2 regions of the Stenotrophomonas sp. 3(2025) genome follow, and region 1 is predicted to be linked to the other one. Evidence: riboswitches for the same ligand, from Rfam matches in the RefSeq annotation. Region 1 holds a riboswitch; the other holds the start of a gene.
What was found. A riboswitch is a leader RNA that binds a small molecule or an ion and turns the genes downstream of it on or off. The one in region 1 is predicted to bind thiamine pyrophosphate.
Positions count from the first base shown of each region.

Region 2: it holds a riboswitch for thiamine pyrophosphate, as region 1 does, so the genes downstream of both, thiC (phosphomethylpyrimidine synthase ThiC) here and ACUXVE_RS04025 (TonB-dependent siderophore receptor) in region 1, are expected to answer to the same signal.

Region 1 is NZ_JBQOIF010000003.1:246,909-258,335, reverse strand. It holds gene ACUXVE_RS04055 (ATP-binding protein) at 1-881, opposite strand, end outside; gene ACUXVE_RS04050 (response regulator transcription factor) at 957-1,595, shown strand; gene ACUXVE_RS04045 (hypothetical protein) at 1,800-2,735, shown strand; gene ACUXVE_RS04040 (XVIPCD domain-containing protein) at 2,843-4,867, shown strand; gene ACUXVE_RS04035 (glycine zipper 2TM domain-containing protein) at 5,116-5,514, shown strand; gene ACUXVE_RS04030 (phosphotransferase enzyme family protein) at 5,644-6,771, shown strand; TPP riboswitch at 6,927-7,022, shown strand; gene ACUXVE_RS04025 (TonB-dependent siderophore receptor) at 7,093-9,270, shown strand; gene pnuC (nicotinamide riboside transporter PnuC) at 9,267-9,851, shown strand; gene ACUXVE_RS04015 (TonB C-terminal domain-containing protein) at 9,959-10,375, opposite strand; gene ACUXVE_RS04010 (Dyp-type peroxidase) at 10,536-11,427, opposite strand, start outside.
Region 2 is NZ_JBQOIF010000006.1:61,829-73,255, reverse strand. It holds gene ilvG (acetolactate synthase 2 catalytic subunit) at 1-570, opposite strand, end outside; gene ilvC (ketol-acid reductoisomerase) at 608-1,582, opposite strand; gene ggt (gamma-glutamyltransferase) at 2,384-4,045, shown strand; gene ACUXVE_RS06660 (BCCT family transporter) at 4,598-6,175, opposite strand; TPP riboswitch at 6,423-6,524, shown strand; gene thiC (phosphomethylpyrimidine synthase ThiC) at 6,618-8,462, shown strand; gene ACUXVE_RS06650 (ion channel) at 8,564-9,235, shown strand; gene ACUXVE_RS06645 (winged helix-turn-helix domain-containing protein) at 9,495-11,427, shown strand, end outside.

The DNA of each region.
Region 1 (11,427 bases):
GCAAAGCCGATCTTCAATGGCTGCTGCAGCACCCGTTTCTCTGCCTGGCTCAGCGCCAACTGCGCCGATGCCGACCATTGCGGCGCCCGCAGCCAGCGCTGCACGAGGGCGTCGCGCTGGGTCTCGTTGACAGCGGCAAGCGCCAGATCCAGTGCTTCGGACAACGGCTGTTTGCTGTTGGGCACACCGAAATGCAACTGCTCCGGCGGCAGATCGCTGGGCCGCAGCAACGCCACACCCTTCAACCCGTTGGCGGCGATCAGTTCCGTTGCCACGTAGGCATTGCCGATGAAAATGTCGGCTTTGTCGTCTCTGACCATACGCAAGGCCGTCAGCGTGTTGTCTGCGACAAGTTGTCGTGCCCGGGGGAACCGCGCACGCACCTGCGGTCCGGTCATGAAGTCCTGTTCGACGACCACGCGCAGCCCGTCCAGGTCAGGTGCCTCCGAGGCACGCAGGTCCTGTGGACGCCCGACCAGGGCCAATGGTGCTTCGGCATAGGCAGCGGTGTAGACCATGCAACGGGTACGCTCGGCGCTGAGGGCGATGTTCATCACCACGTCAATCTCGCCACGACATGCCGCATCCAGCACAGAGGGCCAGTCCGCAAAACGGCGCGTTTCCACCTTCAGGCCCAGCTGCCGGGCCAGAAGCGTCAGGTAGTCCGGGCCGAGCCCCATCTGCTTCCCGTCCTGGATCGACTCAAAAGGAGGCCAGCCACTGTCATACTGTCCAACAACGACAACAGGATGTGCGGCCAGGTACTCGCGCTGTGGCGGGCTGAGCGGCAACGGTCCCGGCGTGGACGTCGGCTGGGCCAGCGCCGGCAGCGCCAGCAAGGCGGTCAACAGGATCAGTCCACGAGCCGCCCAGCTGCGCATCTGCAACGATCTCCTGGAAGTCCTGCCAGGGACCGCGACGGTCGCGGTCCGGCGTGCCAGTGGCCATACTAGAGCATGACCTTGCGCATCATCATCGCAGACGATCACCCCGTGGTCCGCATCGGTACCCGCGCCGTCATCGAGTCCAGCGGCGTTGGCCGAGTCGTTGGCGAGGCCGACAACGCCCAGGCCCTGATGACCCTGCTGACCACCCAACCCTGTGACCTGCTGGTCACCGACTATTCGATGCCCGGCAGTCCCCAGGCCGATGGCTTCGCCATGATCGGCATGATCCGCCGCCGCCATCCCGACCTGCCGGTACTCATGCTCAGTGTCTCCAACAACCTGGCGATCCTGCGCATGGTGCTCGACAGCGGCGTGCTCGGCCTGGTCGACAAGAGTTCGTCGATGGATGAACTGCCGCAGGCCATCCAGGCGGTCTATCGCGGCCAGTCCTACATCAGCCGCAGCCTGCGCGAGCGGGTGGAGGAAGCGGGCAGCTGGCGCATGCGCGAGGGTGACGGTAAGCCGTTGTCGCCGCGCGAAGTGGAGGTGCTGCGGCTGCTCGGCACCGGCATGACGGTCAAGGAAATATCGCTGCAGCTGCACAAGAGCGTCAGCACCATCAGCCGCCAGAAGGGTGACGCCATGCTCAAACTCGGGCTGAAGGGCGACGCGGAGCTGTTCGACTACCTGCGCGACGGCAGGATCTGAGACACCGTTCGTAGTTCCCTGGCGGGAGGCGACTCCCTGCCCCCTGTGATCGCCGTCGCAACTGTGCCATCATCCGCGTCGATGGGTTCTCCTATGCGAGGTCGAAGGAATCGACCGGCTCATCACGACGTTCCCCCTCCTCGAGGGCGGGGCGTGTTCTGCGTTGGCCTTCCTGCCCGACGCCCGCAAACCATGGAGAGGTGCATGAAGATCCTTCCGGAATCCCGCTTGGCCCGTGTCCGCCCACGCCTGTGTGCGACGTTCGCCGGCCTGCTCGTTGCGCTGCTTGCCGGCGCCTGCACCCCCTCGCCTTCGACCGCGTCACCACAGGGCGCCACCGCGCCACGACAGGATGTTGCCCCGATGCAGAGCTCCGCCACACCCGCCACCACGGCCACCGCCACGCCCCCCGATGCCGGCAGCGTGCTGTATTTCATCTACGACGTCGACGGCGATGGCGCCGTTTCGTATGAAGTAGCCAATGGCAGTGTCGCCACCTTCTGGTTCGGCCATGCCTTCGAACTGGCCGGCACCCGCTATTACACCGGCTTTGCCTGGAACACACCGCAGAAGTACGGCAAGCCCGGCGAAGACGAAGCCGGTCCGGACAGCCAGGTCACCCTGACCGAGGCCACCTTCACCCTGACCGGCGACAAGCCGGATCGCCCCTGGGTGTTCAAGGGCGCCGAACCGTGGGTCGGCACCGTCGGCGCCTATGGCACCGCGCCGGACATCGACAGCAAGCGCAAGCCGCTGGAGTACCGCACTCCGGCCGGCAAGCTGGTGCTGGCGGTGCCGACCAGCACCTTCGCCACCGGTACCAGCATCGAAGGCTACACCGTGCTGGTATTCAACCCGGACTACGAGAAGTCCGAAGACGGCCAGGTCTGGGCCAGCGCGGGCACGGTGATCACCGGCGAAGACAATTCGGCCGCCTGCGACGAGGGCCAGGTGATGCCGTGCGTCAGCAACCGGGGCGTACTGGCCTTCAGCGCCGTCGCCGGCAGCGACCTGCCCACCATCACCGTCACAGCCACCGGCACCACCATTTCCGGCCCGGGCCAGACCCGTGCGCTGGGTGCGGCCGATGCACGCCAGTACCACTACGACGCCGCCCGCAAGGCCTACGTAGAGAAGTAAGACGCACCACCCCGCAGCACCTGTTGACCGACATGTTGAAGACTCACGGATGAGTCCGGTTGGCGTATCGCGGCAAAGGCCGCTCCATCAACCCCAGAGGAAGTGTCATGGCACAACGTGACTACAGCAAAAAGGAAGTTCTCGACATCATCGAGCAGGTGGCACAGCGCAAGGGCATCGCCAGCGAGGACTTCCTGCGCTTTGCCCACATCGAGACCGGTGGCCGCTTCAACGAGCGCGCGCACAACGACAAGACCGATGCCAAGGGCCTGTTCCAGTTCCTGCCATCGTCGGCCAGGCAGTACGGCCTGACCGGCCACGAGTACGACCCGACCCGCAACACCGAAGCGGCAGCGGAGATGTTCAAGCGCAACCTGGTGGACATGGAAAAGCGCCATGAGCGCACCGGCCATCCCTACCTGTCCGGTGATGACAAGCCGAGCGGCCTTGACCTGTATCTGGCACACCAGCAGGGTGCGGCCGGCTACGGTTCGATCCAGACCGCGATCGCCACCGGCACGTTCGGCGTGGTGCGCGACGGCCACGGCGATCCGATCAACATGCGCCCGCGCATCATGGGCCAGATCGGCAGTGACGTGGAAGCGCTGACCGGGCATACGCGCGCCGAGATGCGCACGATGAATGATCGTGACCTGGCCAGCACCTTCGCCCAGTACTACGACCGCAAGTACGACGCGATCAGCATCCCGGAAAAGAACATCGCGCCGATCACCGAAGCCCAGGCGCGTCCGGCACCGGTGCAGGCCGCACCGGCACAGACCGCGGCCCCCGCCGCGCAGGCCGCTGCCGCCGCCGGTGCCGCAACCATCGCCGCTACCGCCACGGCTGCTGCCGCCAAGCCCGACGCACCCGGCATTTCGCTGGATGCGGCCTACAACGCCGGCGTGAAGTACGACCACGTCAAGTACGCGATCAACATCGAAGGGCATCGCCTGCAGGTTCCCGGCGTGTCCGGCAAGAACGTCGCCCAGGGTTACATCGACTGCTCGGGCTGGGTGGGCACGCTGCTCAACAAGACCCAGGATGAGATCAACCAGAAGGCCGGCCACGCGGTGTTCGCCGATGCCGACAAGATCAAGCTGGGCTTCGCCGGTTCGGGCAGCATCGTGGAGCAGGCCTACAAGGACTCGGGCGTGCTGCTCAAGCGCGACGACATCCTCAAGCCGGGTGCGCTGAAGGAAGGCATGGTGATCGGCCTGGACACGGCCAATACCAAGCACGAGTACTGGAAAGGCATCGACCACATCGTGATGGTGGTGCGTGACCCGAACACCGACAAGCTGCTGATCAGCCAGTCCACCGGCAAGCTGGGCGTGCATACCATGCCGGTGGAGGATTACCTCAAGCAGGTAAAGGACCACCCGAACTGGAAGCTGTTCGCCTCCGATCCGCTGCACCAGGCACGCGATCTGCTGGAAAACCGCAGCCAGGCGCACGAGCAGGCGCAGGCCAAGGGCGCCGCCGAACCGAAGCCGTCCCCGCAGGAAAAGCCGCAGGCCAGCAACGAACTGCATAAGCAGGGTGCGCACGGCGAGGATGTGCGCAGGGCGCAGGAACAGCTGGGCCACCTGGGGTATGTGGGTGCCGACGGCAAGCCGCTGGTGGAGGATGGAAAGTTCGGTCGCAACACCGAGGCTGCCGTGCGCCAGCTGCAGAAGGACAACGGTCTGGCAGTGGACGGCATCATCGGCCCGAAGACGCTGGATGCGATCAAGGACGCGCGCGAGCGCCCACTGCTCAATGACGAGCGCCATCCGCAGAACCCGATGTACAACCAGGCCGTGAAGGGCATGGAAGGCCTGCCGGCAGGCACCTTCAAGGACCGCCATGCACTGGAGGCCGCCGCCGCTGCGCTGACCAAGGAAGCACAGGCCAGCGGCATGCAGCGCATCGATTCGGTGGTGCCCAGCACCAACGGCGAGCGCATGTTTGCCGTACAGGGCACCGCCGGTGACCCGGCTGCCTGCCGCGCGGCGGTGGACACCCGTGCGGCCAGCGAGCAGAGCATGGCACTCAGCAGTGGTGCGGTGCACGGTGCACCGAATGTCCTGCAGCAGCAGGACGCCCAGCAGGAGCAGGTGAAGCAGGCCCAGCGCGCCATGGGCCACTGAGCCAGGCCAGGCAGGGGAAGCCAGGGGAAGGGCCGCGTACTGCGGCCCTTTTCCTTTCTGGCAGCTGAGCGGCCGCCGCGCTTTCAGCCTCGCTTCATGCCGCCTGACGCTAGATGAATGCGCAAGCCGCACGGGGATCGCGCGCAATGTTCCGGCAATGTCCGGGCACCAGCGTGGTCCCTACGGCAGCCGGGGCGCCCAGCGCCCTCCCTGCCCACCGTGGCATGCACCTCACAGGAGAACCCAACATGCTCAGCACTTCCGCACTCAGCTTCCGTGGTCTGGCGATGGCCCTGGCACTTCTTGCCGGCGTGGCCGTGGTCAGTGATGCCAGCGCGATGTCGAGGAAGGACAAGCGCACCGTGGTCGGTGCCGTCGTCGGCGGCGTGGCGGGTCACCTGATCTCCAACGGCGACCCGGCTGCCACCGTCGGCGGCGCGGTTGCCGGCGGCGCCATCGGCAACCTGACCACCTCCGACCGCCATGATCGACGCTACGACGGGCGCTATGACCGTCGCTACGATCGCCGCTATGACCGGGGCTACAACCGCGGTTATGGCTACGACCGCCGCGATGACCGTCGCTGGCAGCGCGAGCGCCATGACAACCGTTACTACCACGACCGCGGCCGCCATCGCGGCTGGTAAGCGCGCCGGCCATAGGCCGCACGTGGCGTCCCTGACGGGCGGGTCGATGACCCGCCCGTTTGCGTCTGTGGCGTCCATGGCGTTGAATGCGCAGCCTTGGATGTTCCTTTACTCACCAGCGGCCGTGGCATGACTTCTTCCCCCCATCGCGTGCAGGGCCTCAACAACGACGAGGTCGTCGCCGACTGGCCGGTGATCGACGCGCAGGAGATCACCTGGCTGCGTGGCCACTATCCGCAGCTGGGCGCGGACAGCACGCTGCGCTGGCACAGCCCGCGTCCGTTGTCGGCCGCGGCCATCGTCGACGGCACGCACGGTCCGGTCTTCATCAAGCGCCACCACCACAGTGTGCGCAGCGCTGAAACCCTGGAAGAAGAACACCGTTTCATCGCGCATCTGGCAACTGCCGGCATGCCGGTGGTGCAGGTGCTGGCCAGCAACGACGGCCGCACCGCACTCGAACACGGCCCGTGGACCTACGAACTGCATGCGGTGGGCGCGGGCAAGGACCTGTATCGCGAGCTGCCGTCATGGTCACCACTGACCGACATCGCCCAGGCCCACCAGGCAGGAAGAATGCTGGCCACGCTGCACCGCGCGGCCACCAGCTACCACGCCCCGCAGCGCGGCACCCATCTGCTGGTGGCACGCGACGACCTGATCCGCGCCGATGACCCGATCGCCGCGCTGAAGGCCGACCTCGGCAATCGCCCCGGGTTGGCCCGCTACCTGGCGCGCATTCCCTGGGAAGAACAGCTGCGCCGCGATGTGCTGCCGTGGCACCACGGCCTGGCCGCGCGCCTGCAGGACGAACCGCGGCTGTGGGCGCACAACGACTGGCACGTTTCCAACCTGCTGTGGAACGACGACGGCACGATTACCACGGTGCTCGATTTCGGCCTGGCCTCGCCCACCAGCGCGCTGTTCGACCTGGCCACCGCGATCGAACGCAACGCGGTGGCCTGGCTGCAACTGGAGCGCGGCACCGATGCTGCTCGCATCGACATCGCCCTGGCCCTGCTGGACGGCTATCGGCAGGAGCTGCCGCTGTCGCCCACGCGCGTGCACCTGCTGGCCGACCTGCTGCCGATGGTGCATTTCGACTTCGCTCTGTCCGAAGTGGAGTATTTCGAGGGCGTCACCGGATCGACCGCGAACGCCGATGTGGCCTGGCAGCCGTTCATGCTCGGGCATCCGGCGTGGTTCGCCACGGCCCCCGGCCAGGCCCTGCTGGCGGCCCTGCACGCCGCCGCGTGAGCCGCGAGCCACCAAACACCCGGGGGGCTCAGTAGATCGACGCCATGCGTCGATGATGCGCTCGGCCGGGGTCAGATCCCTTTCCGCTGGAAAGGGATCTGACCCCGGCTGAAGGGCGGTAGCTCGCAAATCCGTACCATTTGTAGTGAAATGGTCACCTGAAGCGGGGGTGCCTGGATCTGCCAGGCTGAGAGAGTCCCTTGGAACCTGATCCGGTTTGCACCGGCGTAGGGAGCTTTGAGCCGCAGCCACACCCCCGTCATGGGCCGGTGCACCTGCGCGCCGTCGCTTCGTCTCCCTTGTTGTCTGAAGACGAATCGAATGAACCGCTGCCTGCGCCCCACCCTGCTCGCCCTTGCCCTCTGCGCCGCCCTGCCGCTGTACGCCAGCGAGGCAGGCACCGACGCCGTTGATGCGCCCTCCTCGCCCACCGAACTGGCGGCGGTGCGCGTGCAGGCCGGCAAGCCGGCCACCGACACCTCGCGCGTCAACGCCTTCGGCGGCGGCTCGTGGAAGGACACCCCCGCCTCGGTGAACGTGCTGGAGCGCGACTACCTCGACCGCCGCCAGGTGCGTTCGCTGTCCGAGCTGGCCAGCAATGATGCCTCGCTGGGCGATGCCTATGCGCCGGTGGGCTACTACCAGAACATCGCCATCCGCGGCTTCGCGCTGGATGCGGCCACCGGCTACCGCTTCAACGGCATGTCCATCGCCGGCGAGCAGCGCCTGGCGCTGGAGAACATCCAGGAAGTGCAGATCCTCAAGGGCGAAGCCGGCCTGGCGGCTGGCGTGATGGCACCCGGTGGCATCATCAACTACGTGGGCAAGCGCCCGGCGGAAGTGCGCACGGTCACCCTGGGCACCGATTCGGAAGGCTCGCGCTATGCCGCCGTGGATGTCGGCCACTGGCTGACCCCGCGCTTCGGCGTGCGCCTGAACGCGGCCTGGGATGCCAGTGATTCCTACGTCGAGCATGCCAACGGTCGCCGCAACTTCTATTCGCTGGCCACCGACTGGCTGATCGGCGAACACGGCAAGCTGGAAGTGGATGCCAACTACCAGACCAGCGCGCAGCGCTCGGTGTCCGGCTTCCAGCTGCTGGGCGCGCGCGACCTGCCGCGCGGCGTCGACCGCGAACGCCTGCTCGGCTACCAGCCGTGGCAGCGGCCGGTGGACATTGCCAGCACCAACATCACCGCGCTGCACACCTATGACTTCAACGATGCGTGGCAGTCGCGCGTCTCGTTCGGCCACAGCCGCTCGGTGATCGATGACAACGTCGCCTTCGCCTACGGCTGCTACTACACCGCAGGGTGTGCAGACGGCAGCATGCCGGGCAACTATTTCGCCCCCAACGGCGACTACGACATCTACGACTACCGCAGCCCGGATGACACCCGCCGCAACCAGCAGGCCCGTGCCGAACTGCGCGGCAGTTTCGAGACCGGCAGCGTCGGCCACCAGCTGAGCATCGGCGCCGACTACTTCCGCCGCACCATCGACAAGCGCCCGAGCGTCAACGAGTACGTCGGTACCAGCAACATCCACGACGTGCAGGTGCCGGTGTTCGAGCCCTCGCCGAAGATGCCGGGTGCATCGGCACGGCGCCTGGACAGCCGGCAGACCGCGTTCTTCGCGCTGGACCGGATGAGCTTCGGCGATGACTGGCAGTGGCTGGCCGGCGGCCGCTTCGTGCGCCTGGACGAGCGCGCCTACGACAAGCGCGGCACGCCGCAACGCCACAGCCGCCTGTCGCGCTTCCTGCCGCAGACCGCGCTGGTGTGGAAGGCCACCGACCAGCTCAACGCCTACGCCAGCTACGTGCGCGGCATTTCGCTGGGCCAGGAAGCACCGTTCTGGACGTCCAACGCCGATACCTTCCTGCCATCGATGCAGTCGCGGCAGCTGGAAGTGGGCGTGAAGTACGTGCCAGTGGACGCCCTCACCCTGGGCGCGGCCGTGTTCCGCACCTCCCAGCCCTACCAGTACGCAAAGCCCGACGGCAGCGACGTCGGCTACACCTTCGTCGAAGAAGGCCAGCAGACCCATACCGGCCTGGAACTGACCGCCAACGGCCAGCTGGCCGACGCGCTGCAGATCGTCGCCAGCGCCAGCGTGCTGCAAGCGCGCGCACGCGACACCGGCACCCCGGCCTATGAAGGCCATCAGCTGGTGAACGTGCCCAAGGTGCGCGCCAGCGTGCACCTGGCCTACGCGCTGCCGTTCGTTGAAGGCCTGGATGTGACCGGTGGCTGGCGCTATGCCTCCTCCAACGTGGCCCGCGCCGACGGCGGTGTGCGCGCACCGGACTACTCGGTGTTCGACGCCGGCCTGCGCTTCCAGCACCGCCTGCACGACCGTGCGGTCAGCTGGAACCTGTCGGTGGACAACCTGTTCAACCGCTTCTACTGGCGCGACACCGGCAGCAGCGGCGGTGACTACTACCTGTTCCCGGGTGCGCCGCGACAGGCGCGCCTGTCGGTGACGTTCGCGCTGTGAGCGGCGTCGCGCTCGAGTGGACTGCCGCGCTCTTCAGCATCCTCGGGGTGTGGCTGATGGCAAAGCGACGGTTGGCCGCGTGGCCGGTCGGCCTGCTGTCGGTCGCGCTGTACGGCGCGGTGTTCGCCGAAGCCAAGCTGTACTCGGACACGCTGCTGCAGGTCGCCTTTGGTGGATTCCTGGTCTACGGCTGGATCAACTGGCGCCAGCACGCCGCCGATGAAGGCAGCATCCGCATCGTGCCGCTGGCGCGCGGCACGCTGCTGCGCGACCTGGCCATCGGCCTGTGTGGCGGCGTGGCGCTTGGCGCCGGCATGCACACCTTCACCGATGCAGCGTTGCCGTGGCTGGACGCGATGCTGGCCGCACTGAGCCTGGTCGGGCAATGGTGGCAGGCGCGCCGGCACACGGCCTGCTGGTGGGTGTGGATCGTGGTGGACGTGGTCTACGTGGGCGCCTATCTGTTCAAATCGCTGCACGTGACTGCTGCGTTGTACGTGTTCTTCCTGGGCCTGGCACTGTTCGGGCTGCGGGCGTGGCGCGCCGCCGCGCGCGAGCCGCAGGCAGTACCTGCGCAGTAGAGCCACGCCATGCGTGGCTGCGTTGGTAGATGCCGACCTTGCTCGGCAGGTGAGCGCCAACCAAGGTTGGCGTCTACCGATGCCCGGCAGCCAGGCATGGCGTGGCTCTACTGGGTAAGGGTCAGCCCCAATCGCAGTGGCTGTCGCATGTCCTTCGGCGGCGCCGCCGGCAACGGCGTGGCCTGCAGCGCCGCACGCAGATCGGCATCGACCTGTGCATCACCCAGGCTGTCGAATTCCAGTTTCGAGATGGCGCCATCGCCGGCGATCCACACACTCACCACCAACGGCGCCGGCGCTTCGGGATGCTCCTGCAGCCAAGCCAGCAGGCGCTGCGCGTGCGGATCCTGCTCCTGCTGCAGACGCTGCTGCAACTCGCCGCTGACGGAGGCGGCATAGGCCATCCAATGCGCAGGTGCGTCCTGTGCGGACACGCTGGCGCTGCCCAGCGCCAACAGGCCCAGCAACCATGCCAACGGGCGCCAGCCACGGCGCGAGGTGCGCTTGTTTCCTGCAGAAGCCATCACCCACGTCTCCACGTCCATCCCAACGCGCCATGGTCGGCGCCGTAGATGACAGGCAGATGGCGGCGCAGTAGAGCCACGCCATGCGTGGCTGTTCCGGGCAACCGGTTGATCCATCCACGCATGGCGTGGATCCACCTGGCTGCCCCACCCGGCGTGATCAGTCGCCCAGGTCGGCCAGCACTTTGCGCGAGGGCGCAAAGAAGGTGACGCCGGTGGTCGCGGTGGAGAAATCGAGGATGCGGTCATGCAGCGGCGCGGGGTTGCCGATGAACATCCGCTCCAGCATCTTCTCGATCACCCACAGCCGGCGCGTGTAGCCGATGAAGTAGGTGCCGTACTCGCCACGCCCCGGATTGGCGAAGGGCATGTTGTCGCGCAGGATCTCGTGCTCGCCGTCGGCATCCTCGATGGTGCACAGCGTCTTGTGCGACTTCTGCGCGTCGGCCGGTGCGTCGTCAAGCTCGATGTTGTCGTGCTTGGTGCGGCCGATGATCGCCTCCTGCGCCTCGGTCTTCTGCGTGCGCCAGGCATCGAGGTTGTGCAGGTACTTCTGCACCACCACGTAGCTGCCACCGGCATGGTCGGGGTCCTCGTCGCCGACGATGGTCGCCTCCGGCAGTGACAGGCCTTCGGGGTTGGCCGTGCCGTCGACGAAATCGAGCAGGTCGCGGCCGTCGAAGTAGCGGAAACCGGCCACATCATCCACCGCGTCCACCGCATCGCCGAAGGCCATCATCAGGTTGCGCTCGAAGGCCACGATCAGATCCATCGTGCGTGCACGGACGTGGTACAGCAGGTCGCCCGGCGTGGAGACCGCCGTGTGGGTCGCACCCTTCACTTCCTGGAACGGCTTCAACTCGCGCGGCGGCGTACTGCCCACCAGCGGCGCCCACACGCGGTGGCCGATGGCCACGTTGCAGGTGAAGGTGCGCTCGATCTCGCGGATGGCGGTGTTCTTGATCAGGTCATCGGTACTGGCCAGCACCTCGCGCACTTTCGCCAGCGACGCCGCATCGTCCTTCACCGTCAGCACCAGGAACGCGGCCGAA
Region 2 (11,427 bases), on a different contig from region 1:
CGGCGGTTCCACATTGGCCGGCACATGCGCCGGCAGGTGGCTGGCATCGGCCAGCTGCACGTCCTTGGGCAGATCGATCAGCACCGGGCCGGGACGGCCTTCGCGGGCGATGCGGAAAGCATCGGCCACCACGCGCGGCAGGTCATCGACGCTGCGCACCAGCCAGCTGTGCTTGACGATCGGCATCGTCAGGCCGAACACGTCCAGTTCCTGGAACGCATCGGTGCCCAGCAGCGGCGTGGCGACCTGGCCGGTGATGCAGACCATCGGCACCGAATCGAGCATCGCATCGGCGATGCCGGTGACCAGGTTCGAGGCGCCCGGCCCGGAGGTCGCCACGCAGACGCCGACCTGGCCACTGGCGCGCGCAAAGCCGTTGGCGGCCAGTGCAGCGCCCTGCTCATGGCGCACCAGGATGTGCTTCAGCGACGAATCCACCAGCGCGTCGTAGAACGGCATGATGGTGCCGCCCGGATAGCCGAACAGCGTACGGACACCCTCGGCCTCCAGCGCCTGGGTCAGCCAGCGCGCGCCGTTGGGCGGCGCGCTGCGGTGTGTGGGAGAGTTCATGGGGGAACCTTGCAGAGCGGGTGGGGGTGCCGCGTTGTTACGCGGCTTGACCTTGCAACCAGACCATCTTGGCGCGCAGTTCCTTGCCTACCTTCTCGATCGGGTGCTCCAGGTCGGCCTGCTTGAACTTGTTGTAGTTCGGCAGGCCCGCTTCGTACTCGGCCACCCAGTTCTTGGTGAAGGTGCCGTCCTGGATGTCCTTCAGCACTTCCTTCATGCGCGCCTTGGTACCGGCGTCGATCACCCGCGGGCCGCTGACGTAGTCGCCGTACTGCGCGGTCTCGGAGATGAACTCCAGCATCCGCGAGATGCCGCCTTCGTAGAACAGGTCGACGATCAGCTTCAGTTCGTGCAGCACTTCGTAGTAGGCGATTTCCGGCTGGTAACCGGCTTCGACCAGCGTCTCGAAGCCCGCCTGCACCAGTGCCGAAGCGCCGCCGCACAGCACCGCCTGCTCGCCGAACAGATCGGTTTCGGTTTCTTCCTTGAAGGTGGTCTGGATCAGGTTGGCGCGCGCACCACCCAGGCCGGCCGCATAGGCGAGCGCGTACTCGGCGGCCTTGCCGCTCTTGTCCTGGTAGACCGCCCAGATGCATGGCACACCGCGGCCGATTTCATATTCGCGACGGACCAGTGCACCCGGGCCCTTCGGTGCGACCAGCACGACGTCCAGGTCTTCGCGCGGCTTGATCATGTCGAAGTGCACATTCAGACCATGCGCGAACAGCAGCACCGCGCCCTGCTTCATGTTCGACGCCAGCACGTCCTCGTACAGCTTCTTCTGCACCATGTCCGGGGTCAGTACCGCGACCAGGTCGGCATCCTTCACCGCATCGGCCGGTGCCTTCACGGTGAAGCCATCGGCCTGTGCCTTGACCTCGGTGGGGCCGCCCGGACGCAGGCCTACCACCACATCGAAGCCGGATTCACGCAGGTTCAGCGCGTGCGCGCGGCCCTGGCTGCCGTAGCCGATGACGGCGATCTTGGTCTGGGGCAGTTCGTTGGTGCTCATGGGGGAGGTTCCTTGCGGGTGGGAAGAAAAAAGACGGCCGGCAGTCGAAGCGACGTACCGGCCGGTCAGGGAAAAGTGGCGAGGGCAACGCCGCGCATCGCACAGGTACTGCCACCACGAGAGTTCGTGGTGCAGCAGGTCCAGATTGTGGAGGAGGCGGTGGTCATGGTGGTTGCGTCTGAAACCAGGTCCTGAAATGAAAAAACCCGCACCTGGGCGGGTGCGGGTTTTTGAAGAGTTCCGGTGTGTTTGTTGCTTACACGCTGGCTCGTCCCGCACCTGTTGGTTGGGTAATAAGTACGAGCACAAGAATCGAACGCAGCGAGGCGGCGCCGGTATCGACGGCTTCGATGTGGGTTCGCGGTGGTGTGTTGTGATGCAACATGTGATCGAGAAAAACACAGCCATTTCCGCCGTGTCAACCCTCGTAGCACTATTTCCGTCAGTTTCCGCTGCATGCAGTGCAATCGCTTGTGGCACAAGGATGGTTGCTGCTGAAAGTGTTTCGGTGAACCCGAATTCACTCTTTTCAACGGGTTTTTTGCGCGGATTCCGGCGATACCAGCTGCGCTCGCCGGGGAGTGCAGCGCCCTCAGGTGCCGCGGGAGATTCGGCGCGCATTGCGATGCGTTCGTGGCAATGGCGCCCGTGGCTCCATGAAGCGCCCCATGACCTATGCCCGATGGCCCCCGGTCGCGGTAGCGGCGAAGATCGGGTCACCACCCCTTCCCTCGGAACCTGACCGTGTCCCGACGTCTTGCCCGTTCCCTGCTGGCAGCTGCCGTGCTGGCTGCCGTGCCCATGCTGTCCCAGGCCGCCGACCGCATTACCGGCCACACCTTCGCCACCCGTTCGGAGGTGATCGCCCCGCATGCGATGGCCGCCACCTCGCAGCCGCTGGCTACCCAGATCGCGCTGGACGTGATGAAGGCCGGTGGCTCGGCCGTCGATGCCGCCATTGCGGCCAACGCAGCGCTGGGGTTGATGGAGCCCACTGGCAATGGCGTCGGCGGCGACCTGTTCGCCATCGTGTGGGACCCGAAGACGCAGAAGCTCTACGGCTACAACGGCTCGGGCCGTTCGCCGAAGTCGCTCACCCTGGCCGAGTTCCAGCGTCGTGGCCTGAAGGAGATCCCCGCGACCGGCCCGCTGCCGGTATCGGTGCCGGGCGCGGTTGATGGCTGGTTCGCGCTGCACGAGCGCTTCGGCCGCAAGCCGATGGCCGACAACCTGGCCCCGGCCATCCGCTACGCGCGCGACGGTCATCCCGTTGCCGAAGTGATTGCCTATTACTGGGATCGCTCGGTGCCGAAGCTGTCGCAGTATCCGGGTTTCAAGGAACAGTTCACGATCGATGGCCACGCGCCGCGCAAGGGCGAGATGTGGAAGAACCCCAACCTTGCCGACACCCTGCAGAAGATCGCCGACGGCGGCCGTGATGCTTTCTACAAGGGCGACATCGCCCGCACCATCGGCGATTACTTCAAGAAGAACGGTGGCTACCTGAGCTACCAGGACATGGCCGACCATCATGGCGAGTGGGTCGAGCCGGTCAGCAGCAACTACCGCGGCTACGACCTGTGGGAACTGCCGCCCAACAGCCAGGGCATCGCCGCGCTGCAGATCCTCAACGTACTGGAAGGCTACGACTTCTCGAAGATTCCGTTCGGCTCACCCGAGCACGTGCATCTGTTCGTGGAAGCCAAGAAGCTGGCCTTCGCCGACCGTGCGCGCTTCTACGCCGACATGGCCTTCCAGCCGGCGCCGGTACAGAAGCTGATCTCCAAGGAGTACGCAGCGCAGCGTCGCGCGCTGGTCTCGATGGACAAGGCGCTGAAGGAAGTACAGCCGGGTACGCCCAAGCAGCTGGAAGAGGGCGACACGATCTACATGACCGTGGCCGATGCCGACGGCATGATGGTGTCACTGATCCAGTCCAACTACCGCGGCATGGGCAGCGGCATGGCCCCGCCGGGGCTGGGCTTCATCCTGCAGGATCGCGGCGAGATGTTCGTGCTGCAGAAGAACCATCCCAACGGTTACGCACCGGGCAAGCGTCCCTTCCAGACCATCATTCCGGCCTTCATCACCAAGGGCGGCAAGCCTTATGCAAGCTTCGGGGTGATGGGTGGTGCGATGCAGCCGCAGGGGCACGCACAGATCGTGATGAACCTGGTGGACTTCGGCATGAACCTGCAGGAGGCCGGTGATGCCCCCCGCATCCAGCATGAGGGATCGACCGAACCGACCGGGCAGGCGACGGCGATGACTGATGGTGGCGAGGTCAATCTGGAAACCGGGTTCCCGTACGAGACGGTGCGGGCGCTGATGCGCAAGGGGCATCGGGTGGTGTTCGCCGATGGTCCGTATGGTGGTTATCAGGCGATCCTGCGTGATCCGGAAACGGGCGTGTACTACGGCGCGTCGGAGAGCCGCAAGGATGGGCAGGCGGCGGGGTATTGAGGTTTCCCGGCCACCGGGCTGAGCCCCCTCTGCGGTGGATTCCGTAATGCTGGGTTTGGCCGGGCGGGTGGATTGTCTGGGGGCCGCCGTGAATACGTCCCTGTAGGCTCGGTCGCCGCATCCATGCGGCTCACGCCCCAGCCAACCCACCCGCCCGGCCACGGACAGTTTCCTGTGGCCGCCACCGCAGTAAGAGAAAGAAGAAGATCAAAAGCAAAGGCAACAGCAACAGCCGCGCGCTGTGTGTTGGGGTCGGATCCGTTTTCCTTTGGAAAACGGATCCGACCCCTCCTTGTTTTCCGATACACCTCATCCACGCATGGCGTGGATCCACCAACCGTCACCGGGAAATTGTCGGAGGCGGGGGGCCGATGGCGGGACCGTCCACGGCATGGATGCCGTGGACGAGCCTACAGGGACGTACTTGCGGCGTGTCCCGCCATCTGTCCCCTTCCTGCCAGGCAAGCAACAACTCAGAGCCGCCTTGGCTTTTGAAGTTGCACTTGCAGTTGCTTGAAAAAAAGCGGTGCAGCCGCTGGCTGCAAAACACCCTCAATCCTGATCCTGCGCGCGTGCCGCCTCCGCCAGGGTCTCTTCCTGCGCCGCCATCTCGCGTGCGATCCACGCATCGATCATGCGCCGCTGGCGCTGCGCCTGCCGCCGCTCGCGCGTGTATTCCTGGTCCAGTACCCGGTACAGCGACACCATCACCAGCACCATCAGCAGCGCGAACGGCAACGCCGCAATCGTGATCATGCCCTGCAACGCATCCAGTCCGCCCGCGAGCAGCAATGCCGCCGCAATCAACGCTACCGCGATGCCCCACGCCAGCTTGCGCTTCAGCGGCGGATCTCCGGCTTCGTCGGTGGACATGCTGGCCAGTACCAGCACCGCCGAATCGGCCGAGGTCACGAAGAAGATCATCAACAGCACCAACGCCACCGCCGACAGCATCAGCGACGCCGGCAGGCTGTCGAACAGGGTGAACAGCACCGTCTCATAGCCATTGCCCAGTGCCTGCACAAGGTCGGCGTGGCCGAAGATCTGCGCCCACAATGCCGTTCCGCCGAACACGGCGAACCAGAAGAAGCCCAGCAGGGTCGGTGCCAGAACAACGCCGATCACGAACTCGCGCACGCTGCGGCCGCGCGAGATGCGCGCGATGAAGGAACCCACGAACGGGGCCCACGAAATCCACCACGCCCAGTAGAAGATCGTCCAGTCGGCCACCCACGTGCTGCCGGAGAACGGCGACATGCGCAGGCTCATGGTCACCAACTGGTTTAGGTAGGAACCCAGTGTGGTGGTGAACGTATCGAAGATGAATCCAGTCGGCCCCAGCACAAGTACGGTCGCGGCCAGCAATGCAGCCAGTGCCAGGTTGAAGTTGGACAGCCACTTCACGCCGCGCTCCACACCGCTGGCGGTCGAGGCCATGTACAGCACGAAGGCAATGGCGATGATGGTCATCTGCACCGGTACAGTCGCCTGCAGGCCAAATACACGCTCCACGCCTGCAGCGATCTGGATGGTGCCGAAGCCGAGCGTCGTCGCCACGCCGATCGCCGTGGCGACCACCGCCGCGATGTTGACGACACGGCCGATCCAGCCGCGATGGTGGCGGCCGATGATCGGCTGCAGCATATCGCTGACCAGCCCGCGTCCATTGCGGTTGAACTGGAACCAGGCCATCGCCAGGCCGATCAGTGCATAGATCGCCCACGGATGCAGGCCCCAGTGGAAGAACGCATAACGCATCGATGCACGCGCGGCATCCATGCTTTGCGGTTCAAGGCCTTCAGGTGGCTTGGTGAAGTGCGAGATCGGCTCGGCGGCGCCCCAGAACACCAGGCCGATGCCCATGCCGGCGGCGAACAGCATCGACATCCAGCTGGCGCGCGAAAATTCGGGTTCAGCGTCTTCGCCACCGATGCGCAGGTTGCCGAAGCGGCCGAAGGCCAGGTACATCAGGAACACCAGCGCCAGGAATACCACCAGCAGGTACAGCCAACCGACGCTGCGGATGACATCAGCCAGCGCCGCCTGCACGACGGTATTGAAGGGGCCGGGCGCGAGGCCGGCCAGCAGCACCAGGACAAGCACCAGTGCGATGGAAATGCGAAACACCATGAAGGAGCTTCTCCGATCAAGGGAATGAGGGGAGCGAGCGAAAGCTTGCAGGGAGCAGGCCGGCGACAGTGTGCGCGCACCGGACAGGCACCGCGATGGCGGCAGGGAAAGCGCCACGTGCAACGGTGCGGCGCGCGTGCACGTTACTGAATGCGACGTCACGGTTCTGTTAACGCGGGTGCGGCAGATCTGCGCCCTGCGTGGATGAACGGGCAGGAGGTCGAGTGGTTTCTATGCTCTAATGCCCACCAAGAAGCGGGGGTACCGCGGCCTTGTGGCCACGGTTGAGATAGTCCCTTGGAACCTGATCCGGCTCATACCGGCGTAGGGAAGCTTTGCAATGCAGCCGTACCCGGAACCTGCCCAGGGAGCGCCTTGGTGCCGTCCGTGCGCGGGTGCAGTGCGCCGCCGCTTCGTCCCTGACCTTCCTGGACGATGCCCGATGAACGCACAGCTCTCCGCCCTGCAGCAACAGGCCCAGCAACTCTCCGAATCCGTGACCCGGCCCATTCCCGGCTCGCGCAAGATCCACGTGCCTGGCTCGCGCCCGGACCTGCAGGTGCCCATGCGCGAGATCGCGCTGACCCGCACGCCGACCGTGTTCGGCGGCGAAGAGAACGCACCGGTCACCGTCTACGACACCTCCGGCCCGTACACCGATCCGGACGTGCGCATCGACCTGTCTACGGGCCTGCCGGCACTGCGCCGTGGCTGGGTGGAGGAGCGCAACGACACCGAGCAGCTCGACGGCCTCAGCTCCTCGTTCGGCCGCGCGCGCGAACATGATCCGAAGCTGGACCCGGTGCGTTTTCCCGCGCGCAGCCTGCCACGTCGCGCGCGGGCCGGCGCCAACGTCACCCAGATGCACTATGCGCGCCGCGGCATCATCACCCCGGAAATGGAATTCGTGGCAATCCGCGAAAACCAGCGGCTGGAAGCGATCCGCGATGCCGCACTGCTGCAGCAGCATCCTGGCGAGGCATTCGGTGCGTCGATCCAGCAGATCATCACCCCGGAATTCGTGCGCGAAGAAATCGCCCGCGGCCGTGCGGTGCTGCCCAACAACATCAATCACCCGGAAAGCGAGCCGATGATCATCGGCCGCAACTTCCTGACCAAGATCAACGCCAACATCGGCAACAGCGCGGTGTCCTCGGGCATTGCCGAGGAAGTGGAAAAGCTGGTGTGGGCGATCCGCTGGGGCGGCGACACGGTGATGGACCTGTCCACCGGCAAGCACATCCATGAAACGCGCGAATGGATCATCCGCAATTCGCCGGTGGCGATCGGTACGGTGCCGATCTACCAGGCGCTGGAAAAAGTCGACGGCCGCGCCGAAGCGCTGACCTGGGAGATCTTCCGCGACACCCTGATCGAACAGGCAGAGCAGGGCGTGGACTACTTCACCATTCATGCCGGGGTGCTGCTGCGCTATGTGCCACTCACTGCCAGGCGGGTTACCGGCATCGTCAGCCGCGGCGGCTCGATCATGGCCAAGTGGTGCCTGGCCCACCACAAGGAGAACTTCCTCTACACCCATTTCGAAGACATCTGCGAAATCATGAAGGCCTACGACGTGACCTTCTCGCTGGGTGATGGCCTGCGTCCTGGTTGCATCGCCGATGCCAACGATGCGGCACAGTTCGGCGAGCTGGAGACGCTGGGCGAGTTGACGAAGATTGCGTGGAAGCACGACGTACAGACCATGATCGAAGGCCCCGGCCATGTGCCGATGCAGCTGATCAAGGAAAACATGGACAAGCAGCTGCGCGAGTGCGGCGAGGCGCCGTTCTACACGCTCGGTCCGCTGACCACCGACATCGCGCCGGGCTATGACCACATCACCAGCGCGATCGGTGCGGCGATGATCGGTTGGTTCGGCACTGCCATGCTCTGCTACGTCACGCCGAAGGAGCATCTGGGCCTGCCCAACCGGCAGGACGTACGCGACGGCATCATGGCCTATCGCATCGCCGCCCATGCTGCTGACCTGGCCAAGGGGCATCCGGGTGCGCAGGTGCGTGACAACGCGCTGAGCAAGGCACGCTTCGAATTCCGCTGGGAAGACCAGTTCCACCTCGGCCTGGACCCGGAGAAGGCCAAGGAATTCCACGACGAGACCCTGCCCAAGGACGCGCACAAGCTGGCCCACTTCTGTTCGATGTGCGGCCCGCATTTCTGTTCGATGAAGATCACCCAGGACGTGCGCGAGTACGCCGAGAAGGGCATGCAGGAAAAGTCCGAGCAGTTCCGGGCGGCCGGCGCCGAGGTGTACCAGCAGGGCTGATCGCAGATGGGTAGTGCCGGGTCATGCCCGGCACCGTCCAGTCACCCATCTCACCGACATGCCGCTATCCTCGCCCCATCGTTCCCCGGGGACACGGAACCATGCCCATTGCCGTCACCACCCGCTGGCTGGCCATCGCCCGCCGTCATCCCTCGGCCTGGCTGCTCGGCGCACAGCTGCTGTCGGTACTGCTGTACCCGGCGTTGGACGAAACCGCTGCCGGGCGCGCGGCAGTGGGCGTGTTCGGCATGGCCGTGCTCGGCCTGGCACTGTGGGTGGTGCAGCGCAGCCCGCTGGGGACATGGCTGGCGTTGGTGCTGGCCATCCCGGCGGTGGTGTTTTCCCTTTCGGCGGCCCTGCTTGATCGGCCTGCACTGGGCATCACCGCGCAACTGCTGGAAAGCCTGCTGTATTTCTACACCGCCGGTGCGCTGATCGCTTACATGCTGCAGGACCACAAAGTGACGCGCGACGAGCTGTTCGCCGCCGGTGCCACGTTCACTCTGCTGGCATGGGCATTCGCTTTTACCTTTGCCGTATGTCAGCAGTGGTATCCGGGCAGTTTCCAGGGCGCCAATGGCGGGGCGCAGCGCACGTGGATGGAGCTGCTTTATCTGAGCTTCAGCTTATTGTCGGGGGTGGGTCTCAGCGACGTCGTGCCGCTGCATCCGCAGGCCCGCGCGCTGGTAATGCTGGAGCAGTTTTCCGGCGTCATGTACGTAGCGTTGGTGGTTTCGCGGCTGGTTGGCCTGACCATGCTGAAACGCTTCTGAAAATGAACGCCAGATAAAAATATCGCGCCCAGAAGGGCGCGAATGATGATGCGTATTATGTGAATGCGTCGGCGAGAGAGAGCCTGATGTCGACCACGCGATAGGCGAGGTAACTCGCATAGGCTAATATCCGGAGGCTTCGTTTTTTTTGCGGTATGCGCCGATGCTTTGTGCGGAATCTGGCTTCTTGCTGTGCCAAGGATGGGAAGGGATCGATGGTGAACAGTGTTTGCGGCCTGTTTCAGCCCCATAGCAACGAATGATCAACAGCGAAATCCAGCCGCCTGAATCCGACCGCGTCCGCGTCGGCGAGTGCATCGTTACTTTGTCCTCGCGTGAGGTTGAAGTTGCCGGTGCCCGCCGTACACGCCGTTTGACGCCCAAGTCGCTGGGCGTGCTGCGCGTGTTGATGCGGCAGCCGGGGCGGGTGGTGACCCGTGACGAGCTGTTCGCCGAAGTGTGGCCGGACACGCTGCCGACCAATGATGTGCTGACCCAGGCTGTCACCCAGCTGCGCAAGGCGTTCAGCGTCGACGATGACAACGGCCAGGCCTACATCGAGACCATCGCCAAGACCGGTTACCGCCTGCTTGTGCCGGTGCAACCGCTGGCGGACCACGAGACCGATGCGATCGCCGTTGCAGAGGACTCGACCGCATCGCCACCGCCTGCGCCGGAGGCGGTGACCACCGGCGGCGCGCCGGTGGTTGATCGCGGAAGCCGCCGCTGGCGCCGTTGGCGTCGTCGCCTGTTGCTGGCACTGGGCGTGGCGATGCTGCTTGCGCTGGTGGTGTTGAGCGTACTGCTGCTGCACCGCCCGGCGCCGGTGAATTCCCCGGTGGATGCGGCAGTGGAGAACGGCACGCGGGTGATCGGGAGTCCGGAGCGGCCGTATCGATTGATTACCGCGACGGCCGGTTTTGAGACCTATCCCACACTTTCGCCTGATGGATCGCAGGTCGCCTACGAAGGCGCCAACGACGATGGCACCGGCGGCAACGCCATCAAGGTGCAGACCTCCGGCAACGCCCCTGCGCGCCAGCTGCTTTCGCCGCCGTCGGGTGCCAGCGACCGTTTCCCGAACTGGTCGCCCGATGGCCGCGAAATCGCCTTCGCCCGCTTTGGCGCCGATGCCAGCTGCCAGGTGCTGATCGCCAGCGCCACCGGCGGCGCCGTGCGCCAGGCCACGCGCTGCGACGGCACCGAGCTGCTCAGTTTCGACTGGACGCCCGATGGCCGTGGCCTGGTCTTCGGCAGCATGGTCGGTCGCTATGCCCATCGCGGCATCCGCGTGCTGGATCTGGCCACCGGCCAATGGCGTGCGCTTGATTACGCGGTCGACGAGGATGATTTCGACTACGCCCCGCGCTATTCCCCGGATGGCCGATGGCTGGTGTTTGTCCGCAACCCACAGCTGGGCGACCTGTGGCGTATGCCTGCCAGTGGCGGTACGCCCGAGCAGTTGACCACCGAATCGGCCGAGCTGCGTGGTTGGGCGTGGCTGGGTGACGGCCGGCATATCGTGTTCGGTCGCCGCGTGGACAGCGAAGCACGCCTGTACTACCTCGACGTCGAGCGCCGCACGCTGCGCGACGCCGGGCTCGACGATGCGCAGTGGCCGGCAGTGTCCCGCCGCGGCGACATGCTGGCGTTCGTGCATCGGCGCGCGCAGTTCGGGGTGTTCAGGATGCCCGCGCAGGGCGGTGCCGGTGAGCGCCTGTTCGCCTCCAGTGGCCGCGACGGGCAACCGATGGTGGCACCGGATGGGCGGCAACTGGTGTTCAGTTCCGATCGTTCCGGCAGCTTCGCCCTGTGGTGGGCCGACATGCAGCGGCCGGAGTCGCTGCGGCCGATCGAAGGACTGAAGCCAGAGGCACGGCAGGCGCCGGACTGGTCGGCCGACAGCCGGCATCTGCTGGTGGTCGGCCGCGATGAGCATGGCGAAGCGGTTGTCTACGAGATCGCACCGCGCGATGAACAACTTCAGCGGCTTCCGGTCCCCGCCGATCAGCCATTGCAGGCGTTGTACGGCGCAGACGCGGAGCAGCTGCTGGTGGTCGAACGTGATGCCGACCAGCACACCCGCTTGAGCCTGTTCGACCGCAGCGTGCAGCCATGGCGGCGGTTGGCCAGCCTGGAGGGGGTGTCGCAGGCGCGTTTCGACCGCAGCACCGGGCGGGTGCTGTTCACCC